One region of the Protofrankia sp. Cas3 genome, then DNA from elsewhere that is predicted to be linked to it. Evidence: riboswitches for the same ligand, from Rfam matches in the RefSeq annotation. Region 1 holds a riboswitch; the other holds the start of a gene.
What was found. A riboswitch is a leader RNA that binds a small molecule or an ion and turns the genes downstream of it on or off. The one in region 1 is predicted to bind cyclic di-AMP.

Region 1 (5,938 bases):
GATCCTGGCCCTGCTCGGCCTGGACCCGGACGCGTTGCGGGCGGTACGGATCGAGCACACCCGGGCGTTGCCGCTGCGCTGAGGGATTTCTCCTCGCCAGGTCTGCGACAGCGGTACCTGAGGGCGGCCGGGACCACCCATTTCGGGTGGTCCCGGCCGCCGTCGGGAAAGGCCTCGACATCTGCCCGTGGGCACGCCGCGCCGGGGGCGCCGGAGTGGTCGTCATCGGCAGATGGTTAGATCATCAGGTGTTTGTTGTTGCATACCTGTCCGCTTTTGGTTGTGCTGTGTGCTATGGGGCCGGTTCGGTGCTGCAGTCGGTGGGCGCGCGCCGGCTTGTCACCGCCGGCGCGCTCGATCCGCGTCTGCTGCCACGGCTCGCGCGACAGCTGCCCTACCTGATCGGGCTGGCACTCGACCTTGTCGGTTGGCTGCTATCACTGGTGGCGGTGCGATCGCTGCCGCTGTTCGCGGTCCAGGCGACTCTCGCCGGCAGTGCCGGCGTCACCGCGGTACTGGCTGCGGTGTTCCTGCGCAGCCGTCCGGGACCGGCGCAACTGCGCGCGCTGGCGGCGCTCGGTGTCGGCCTGATTCTTCTTGCTCTCACCGCGCAGCCCGCGCCGCCGCGTCCGGTGGGCACCATCGCGACCATAGTGATCGCGCTATTCGTTCCCGTCCTGGTTGCCGCCAGCGCGGCGGCGGGCCGATCCCTGCGGGGAGAGCGCGCCGCTGTGGTGCTCGGAGCGCTGTCGGGGCTGGCGTTCGGCGGGACCGCGCTGTGTGCACGGGCGTTGGACGCCGATCACACCCTCGGCGCTATCCTCACCGACCCCCTTTCCTGGGCACTACTGGCCTACGGTCTGCTCGGGTTGAGTGCGTTCGGAGCCGCGTTGCAACGCGGCTCGGTGACGCTTGTCACCGCCAGCCAGGGCGCGGCGGAAACCCTCATCCCGGCCGCGATGGGGTTTGCGCTGTTGGGGGACCAGGTCCGTCCGGGCTGCCTCCCGCTTGCTGCGATCGGGTTCGTCGTCGCCGTGGCCGCAGCGGTCGAGCTGGCGATCCTCACCCCACCCGAGCAGCCGTCTGCGCCACCTCAGCCGGATTTGTTACCATCCGTCAGCCGGACACGGTGACTAAGAGCGACCGGCAATAGGGGACGCGGCGTCGCGGGGGTCGTCGACCCGGTTGGGGATGCGCGGGGATAGCTGTGCCATCGTTGCCACCATGGCGACAGGTCAACTCCAACAGAACGTGCTTCGGGACCGTGCTCGACGCGCAATGAGCAAGGTCCCGGAAGTGACGGCGTACTTCTGGATCACCAAGGTGCTGACCACCGGCATGGGGGAGACGACGTCGGATTACCTGGCCCACCAACTCAGCCCGATGATTGCCGTCGGTCTCGCCGGCGTGTGCTTGGCGGCCGCGCTGGCGCTGCAGTTCTACGTCCGTCGATATGTTGTCTGGATCTACTGGACGGCCGTTGTCATGGTCAGTGTGTTCGGCACGATGGCCGCCGATGTCCTGCATGTCGGATTTGGCATTCCGTATCTCGTGTCAACCGCCTTCTTCATGATCGCGCTGGCCGCCATCTTCACGGTCTGGTATATGAGCGAGAAGACCCTGTCCATTCACAGTATCCACACCCGTCGTCGTGAGGCGTTCTACTGGGCCACGGTCATGGCGACGTTCGCGCTCGGTACCGCCCTGGGAGACATGACCGCGACAACCGCGCACCTGGGCTATTTCTCCTCGGGTGTGATGTTTGCCGTCCTGATGGCCGTCCCGGCCCTGGCCTACCGGCTGGCTGGTCTGAACGGGATTTTCGCCTTCTGGTCTGCCTACATCGTGACCCGACCGCTCGGTGCCTCCTTCGCCGACTGGATGGGGGTGTCCCATGGTCGCGGTGGCCTTGAACTGGGCACCGGGCCGGTCAGCCTGGTTCTGGCGATTGTGATCGTCGGTTTCGTCAGCTTCCTGGCGGTGACCCGCAGGGACGTTACGCACCCGTCCGTGCCTGGCTGGCCCGTAACCCCCGCACGCGGCGACGATCCGGCGGATGCCGGCGGCGTCTTGTAGCGCGATCTAGTCGTACCGGCTCGTGGCGGAATCCGGCGAGCGGTCGGGCGCCGGATGACGCCCGACCGGAGTGCCGGTGGTTTCCTTTCCGTCTGTTGTCTAGCCGTCAGTCGGCTGGGTGCTCTGGTACCAGGGCGACCAGTATGAATGCCGGTGGTGGCTAGCGGCAGAGGGAGCGTCGTCGGCTGGGTTTCCGCTCCCGCTCCCACTGCCGCTCCCGACCGAGCCCGCCGACGGCGACTGTGTGGCGGTCGGAGCCGTGTTGGCGACGCTGTCGACCTTTCCAGACCAGCACGACTGCGATGAAACCCACGGCGTCGTGCCCTGCTGGGCGTACAGCATCCGGGCGCGGTTCCACTGCTCGGCAACGGAGGCGTTCTGCGGCAGACCGGTCCCGCCGACTGACTGCCACGTGCTGGGAAGGAACTGGAACAGTCCGCCGGCGCCTATCGAATTGACGATTGTCGGGTTGCCGCCGGACTCGCACTGAGCAATTGCCGACAACGTCTGGTCGTCCGACGGTGCCGCGCTGGCGGGCCCCGAGATTCCAATGCCGACACCGCCGACGGCGGCGGCGAGTGCCGGAATGGTGATGAGCGCGCGGGTGTATCTGCTGGTTGCTCTGCTGCCGCGATGGCGGGCGCGCGAACGGGACATATAAATGCCCTTTCCCCACGCCTACGAGGTGAGCTGTCGGGTTCGGGCTGGGAAATGCCCGGCCGCATCATGCGGCTTCACCCCAAGGACGCCCGCTGGCGCCCGGAAAGTGGTTCCCCCGCTCCTGCCGTTGGTTTGACGATCATCGGACGGGGCAGGACTCGGCGTGTTTCGTCCGATGCGCGCCCTCGTTGCGAAGGCACGGCGGAACCCTATCGGCTACCGCTGGTCGGCCGGCAAGGGGTGGTGAAGAAGCGCACAGTCGAACATCGACCATTGATTTCGGTACCGATCACCATTAATACGCGTGCGCGCGCGTTCATTTTAACCAGCCAGCATTGATGGAACGTTTCCGTGACATGGGAACCACATTTTGACGCAGAGCTTGGTGCGCTTTGTGGACAATCGGGTCGACCGGGTGGCGCCGACGGCGGGGCCGCCTACTCAAGGCCGGCGGATGCGCATCGGGTATCCACGAGCGCCGGATCTGTGCCGGCGTTGTCAGCGCCGGGCTGGTCACCGGCCGGGCCGGGAGCCTCGCCCAGATAGCTGGACGTGACGAGATCATAGCGCTGGCCGAGTTCGTCGGCCGTGCCCTCGACCCGCAGCCGGCCCCGGGAGAGCACGTAGCCCCGGTCCGCTATCTCGAGTGCCATCGGCACGTGCTGCTCGACGAGAAGAATCCCGCAGCCGGTGTCGTCGACGATCCGGCGCAGCACGGGGAGCAGGCGCTCGACGATGACCGGCGCCAGGCCGAGGCTCATTTCGTCGATCATGAGCAGTGCCGGTTCGGTCGCCAGCGCCCGGCCGAGCGCGAGCATCTGCTGCTCCCCGCCGGACAGCAGCCCGGCCGGGCGGCGCAGCAGGTCCGTCAGGGCCGGGAAGTAGGCGAGAGCACGCTCGGTGTGCGCGGCCCGACGGCCACCGGCGAGCCGCAGGTTCTCCCGAACGGTCAGGTCCATGAACAGTGCCCGGTCCTCGGGGACGTGCGCGAGGCCGCGTCGAGCGAGGACGTCCGGGCGGGCACCGGCGATCGAACGGCCCTGGAACCCGATCGTCCCGCCGATGACCGGTAGCAGACCGGATATGGTCAGCAAGGTGGTCGTCTTGCCGGCGCCGTTCGGACCCAGCAGAGCGACGATCTCACCGGCGTTGACCCGTAGGTCGAGCCCGTGCACCACCGGGATGCCGAGGTACCCGGCGTCGAGACGGCGGATGTCGAGCAGGGCGTCGGTCACGGCGTCCCTTCGTTTTCGGTCATATTGGTCATGTCAGCTATATCGGTCAGCTCGATCGAGTCGGCCGGCTGCCCGGCGTCCCGGTCGGTACCGGCCTCCGGGCTGGATCGGGTGCCGAGATACGCTGTGATCACTCGCTCATCCGAGCGGATCTCTTCCGGCGTGCCCCGAGCGATGATCTTTCCGAACTCCAGTACGTAGACCAGGTCGCAGGTGCCGAGCACGAGGCCCATGTCGTGGTCGACCAGCAACATGCCCAGGCCGGCGTCAGCCAGCCGGCGCAGTTGCGTGCCGAGCCGGGCGCTCTCGCCGGTGTCGAGTCCGGCGGCCGGCTCGTCCAGGCAGACCAGAAACGGCCGGGTGGCCAGCGCCCGCGCGACTCCGACGAGCTTGCGCTGCCCGTGCGAAAGCTCCGTGGGCAGCCGGTCAGCGACCGACCCGAGGTCGAGCGCGGCCAGCGCCTCGGCGACGGCGTCCGCTTGGCGGCGGACCGGCCGTACCGCGTCGGCGAGAAACGACCACCAGCGGGCGGGCTCGGCCGCGACCCGCAGGTTCTCCGCGACCGTCAGCTCGTCGAACAGTTCCACCGACTGCCAGGTGCGGCCGAGACCGGACCGCGCGCGCCGGTGCGCCGCCATCCGGTCCAGGCGGGTCCCACCGAACCGCATGGTGCCGCCGCTGATCGGTGTGAAGCCGGTCAGGGCATCCAGGAGGGTGGTCTTGCCGGCTCCGTTCGGGCCGATCAGACCGACCAGCCTGCCGGGTTCGACGGTCAGGCTCACACCGTCCACGGCGGTGAGACCCCCGTACCGTACGGTCAGCCCATCGACTGTCAGCGCCCCGGCGGAGGCCGCCGCGTTCGCCGGAGCCGTGCGGCCGGGACCGCTGAGCGTCGACGCCGAACGGCTGATCCCGCTGGTCGATCGGGTCACTTGGCACCTCCCACGACCGCATCGCCAGCCGGTCGCGTCCGAGCTCGCGTCCGGGGCCCAGCCGCGGGCCGATGCCGGCGCAGCAGGCCGTCGGCTGTCCGGGCGGTGTCACGCAGGGCTCCGGCGATTCCCTCCGGGTTCCCGACGGCGGTCAGCACCAGACCGATGCCGCCGATCAGCAGCGAGAATTCGCTGCCGACCCCGAAGACGGTCTGCGTCGTATAGAAGGCGACCCCACCGGTGGCCAGTAACCCGCCGATCACAGCACCGCTCACGCTGGTGATACCACCGAGGTAGGCGAAGGCCAGAACGGTGAGCGAGGTGAAGACGTCGAAGGTGGGCGCGGTCAGCGAACCGTACTGGTAGCCGATCATCGCTCCGGCGACTCCCGCAATGAAGGACGACAGCCCGAAGGCCAGGATTTTCGTCGCCGCCACGTTCACCCCGGCGGCGGCGGCCGCCCGCTCGTTGCCGCGGACGGCGAGCATGCGCAGGCCCGACGTACCGCGCCGGAGGTTGGACACGGCGAGGCCGAACAGCACCACGATGACCAGCAGTGCCAGCCCGAATCCGGCGCTGGGCAGCTTCCCGTCACCGAGAAAGAACGGATCGTTAGGGCCGAAGCGCAGGCCGAACAGGGCCGGCGAGCTTACCGGTGCGCCTGCGCCGCCCTTGCCCTCCACCCAGTCGTTCTTGAACACCAGCTCCTCGATGGCGACGGCGGCCGCCAGCGTCACCACTGCCAGGTTCACGCCGCGTACGCGCAGCGCCGGTACCGCGGCGGCGGCTCCGAAGACCGCGGCGACCAGCGCGGCCAGCAGTGGGGCGATCGGGAACGGGATGCCCGCCCCGTCGGCGAGTTTGCTGACCGCGAAACCGGCGACTCCGGCGATCGCCATCTGGCCCAACGAGATCTGGCCGACGAAGCCGACCAGCAGCACCAGCGACAGTGACAGCAGGACACCGATGAGACTGTTGATGATGGCCCCCCGCCAGCCGAAACTCAGCGTGCACAGGGCGATGGCGGTGACAGCG
Region 2 (3,637 bases), on a different contig from region 1:
TGGGGGGTCGTTTGTGCTGGCTTCTCGTAACACCGAGTGATCGGGCCGGTCGCCGTAGTGCTTTTCTGTTGTGTTTGTTGTCACGCAGGTGGGACCGGCCCGACTCGTCCTCGCGGGGTCTATATCAGTTCGCGGCCGTCAGCTGCCGGCTGTTCAGGTGAAGGTGACCCCCCAGGTCTCCGGCCCACAGATTCCGTCGACCGCCAGGCCCTTGTCGGCCTGCAGGCGGCTGGCCGCGCCGGCCGACTCAGGTCCATACCGACCGTCAATTTGGATCTTGTAGCCAAGACTGTTCATCTGGTGCTGCCACGACCGAACGTCCGACCGCACCTGATCGACGAGGTCGGCGGTAAGGGGCGTCGCATCAGCGGAGTTCGACGAGATGTCCGTGCTCACCGTGCGCCATTGCCAGCGAGAGGAACCGCTCCTGCCGTACGAGGGTGCCTGCGACGAGTCGGTGTCGGATGAGCTCGAGTCCGATGCGCTGGTGTCCGGTGCATCCCTGCCGCTGTCGGCGCCCGATGCGCCGGGACTTGCGGTGCCGGCCGGGTTGGTGCCGCCCCCGAGTTGGTCGGCGCCCATGCCCTTGCCGCATGCAGGCCACTGGCCGAAGCCGGAGCGGGCGGCGAGCTTGATCGCGGCCTCATCCTGGGTGCCGGGCGAGGCAGCGCTGGGCAGGCCGGTGTAGCCCAGGCTCTGCCAGGTGCCCAGCGAGAACTGGTACGCGCCGTAGTAGCCGTTGACGGTGTTCGCCCCGTAGTTACCGCCGGACTCGCATTGGCGAAGCCCCTCCCAGGTCGTGGCGGCGCTGGCCGGTTGGGACATCGCGATACCGCCACTGATCGCGGCGACCAGGGCCGGGGTCACCACCATGGCCCTGGTACGGACCCGGACCCGGGCCCGAGCCCGGCGAACTCCACGATGTCGACCACGAGAACGTGTACTGGACATATTGGTAATGCCCTTCCCCACGCCTGCGAGGTGAGCTGTCGGATTCGGGCTGGGACTGCCCGGCCGCTTTCACGGCTTCACCCCGAGGGCGCCCGATATCGACGTCCGAAAGTGGGTCCCCCGTTCCTGCCGCAAGTTTGGTTTTCGTCGAGCGAGGGCAGGATTCGGCGTGCCGCCCGACGTGTCCCCATCGTATCGACGGGCACGGCGCAGACCATAACCAGAATTGCTGGTGGCTGAACAAGCCGTGAATGCGGTTCGTGACTATGCGCACATCGCGCTGTCCACTCTTGCCGTTCCTCGAGATCGACTGCTAACGCGCGCATGCGTGCGCTCAGCTTGCTTGCCGGCGGCCGAAGGAGGCGCGAAACGCGATGTCGCGCCTCCTTTGGCCGGATGGGTCAGCTGGTCAGCGAACGCCCCGCCGAGCGCAGGTCTGCGCAGGCCTGCGCGACACGGGCGGCCATACCGGACTCGGCTGCCTTGCCGTAGCTGCGTGGGTCGTACTGCTTTTTCACACCTACTTCGCCGTCCACTTTCAGTACGCCGGCGTAGTTCTTGAAGACATGGTCGGCGATCGGCCGGGTGTATGCGTACTGGGTATCGGTGTCCACATTCATCTTGACAACGCCGTAGTCCAGCGTCTCGCGGATTTCGGCCAGGTCGGAACCGCTACCGCCGTGAAACACCAGGTCGAACGGTCTGGCGTCGACTGGCAGACCGAGCTGCTGCGCGACATACTGCTGCCCGTCCCGAAGGATGCTCGGACGGAGTTTCACATTGCCCGGCTTGTATACACCGTGCACATTTCCGAAGGTTGCGGCGAGCATGTAGCGGCCCCGTTCGCCGGTGCCGAGAACCTCGGCGGTGCGCCACATGTCCGTCGGCGTGGTGTAAAGTTTCTCGTCGATCGCACCGACGACGCCGTCCTCCTCGCCGCCGACGACACCGATCTCCACCTCCAGGATGATCTTGGCCTGGTGGCATTCGATCAGGAGGCCGTCGGCAATTTTGAGATTCTCCTCCAGCTCGACTGCCGATCCGTCCCACATATGTGAGTGAAACAGCGGATCCCGCCCTTCGCGGAGAACCCGGTCCTTGGAGATCGCAAGCAGGGGGCGCAGATAGGTGTCGAGTTTGTCCGCGGGGCAGTGGTCGGTGTGCAGGGCGATATTGACCGGATACGCTTTGGCGACATGGTGGGCGAACTCGGCGAGTGCTTGCGCGCCGAGGACCATGTTCTTCACCCGGGTGCCGGAGAGGAACTCGGCACCGCCGGTGGAGACCTGCACGATGCCGTCGCTGCCGGCATCGGCGAAGCCCTTCAGGGCTGCATTCAGGGTCTCCGATGACGTAACGTTGATCGCCGGGTAGGCGAATGCCTCGGTCTTGGCCCGGTCAAGCATCTGTGCGTAGACGTCCGGGGTGGCGATGGGCATGGTTGTGGCTCCTGTGGGCAGTAGGAGTTGCGTGTCCGTTAGGTCGATAATTGGCCGATTTGGATATGAACAGCGGACTGGAGTCGCGCGAAGGGTACGATGATCGAGCCTTCGGGGGCAGACAGGCTCGAATCGTGCGAGTGTGGATGGCCTGTCCGGAGCGGTGCTCTATGCCGTCATCTTCACGCTCGTCTTCGTCGACAGCGGCATCCTCGTCGTTTTCTGGCTGCCTGATGACACGATCCTGGTCGCCGCCGGCATGCTCGCGGCCGACCCGGATGCGGGCGTGTCGTCTGGTGCCCCCACGCCCGGGATCCCGCTGGTCGCGACCGCTGGCGCCGTAATGGGTCATGTTAGCGCGCTGCCCTTGGACGGGCCCCGTCTCGAACGGCGTCACGTCCGGATACTTGCCCGTCCTGATGTGTCCTACCAGCACTTTGGCACTCTGGCCCCGCATGTGGCCCGGTTTGTCCGACGGGTGCGGACGTTTGCCCCCTGTTGCCGGGCGCTCCTGGGCGTCACCCGGGGCAGCCGGCCAGGGCCGTTGGTCGCCCGTCCGACACGGCATGTCGTCGGGTGGATCCGAGGTGGCGCCACACTGGCCTGATCTGCTCATGATTATTCGGTTAAAAGCGATACGGGATGGCTCACCGTGCCTAGTACTCGCTACCCTTGTCCCGGATGGAGGGGGCATAGCGCGGGGGGGACCGACCACACGGAAGGTTCCATGGTTCGACATCGCAAGCACCGCCGTTCCCGGCAGGGATGGTCCGGCGCCGTCCTGGCAGTCTTCGTTTTCGTTCTCGCCACCGTCGGGTTGCTCCTGGCCCAGCTCGTCCACGGGGGAGGGCCCGCGGCCGCGACCAGTCCTGGGGCGTCGTCCCCGGCCCTGGTGTCCTCGACGTCACCGGTTGATCCCGCGCAGGGGTCTGTACCGCCACAGACCGTCGATCGTGGCACGGTTGGTGAGACCGTTCACATGCGCACCGCTGTCAAACCTGGCGGGTGGCCGTGGGCGGCGTCGCTCCCACCGAGCTCGCCGCCGTGGTCCACACCGGTCGCGGACGCCACGGCGGGCGGCCCGGCGGCCACAGCCGCTCCGGTCGCTCCTCCTACAGCGGCTACGCCGGGTACCGCCACCGAGCCGACATCGGCAGACCCGGCTTCCCAGGTGGTAGCGCTCACGAACGCCGAACGGGCCAAGGCCGGCTGCGCTGCGCTGACCGTCGACTCCAGGCTGACCACCG

Region 2: another riboswitch for cyclic di-AMP. It lies ahead of U9983_RS12875 (transglycosylase family protein); the one in region 1 lies ahead of U9983_RS25780 (transglycosylase family protein).

The regions. Positions count from the first base shown of each region.
Region 1 covers NZ_CAUVXP010000228.1:710-6,647, reverse strand. Annotated here, with positions in the region: gene U9983_RS25790 (hypothetical protein) at 309-1,133, shown strand; gene U9983_RS25785 (hypothetical protein) at 1,225-2,076, shown strand; gene U9983_RS25780 (transglycosylase family protein) at 2,176-2,733, opposite strand; cyclic di-AMP (ydaO/yuaA leader) riboswitch at 2,738-2,910, opposite strand; gene U9983_RS25775 (ABC transporter ATP-binding protein) at 3,174-3,971, opposite strand; gene U9983_RS25770 (ABC transporter ATP-binding protein) at 3,968-4,903, opposite strand; partial or broken gene U9983_RS25765 (ABC transporter permease) at 4,900-5,938, opposite strand, start outside.
Region 2 covers NZ_CAUVXP010000057.1:8,766-12,402, forward strand. Annotated here, with positions in the region: gene U9983_RS12875 (transglycosylase family protein) at 154-951, opposite strand; cyclic di-AMP (ydaO/yuaA leader) riboswitch at 957-1,129, opposite strand; gene fbaA (class II fructose-bisphosphate aldolase) at 1,353-2,390, opposite strand; gene U9983_RS12885 (hypothetical protein) at 2,533-2,997, shown strand; gene U9983_RS12890 (CAP domain-containing protein) at 3,118-3,637, shown strand, end outside.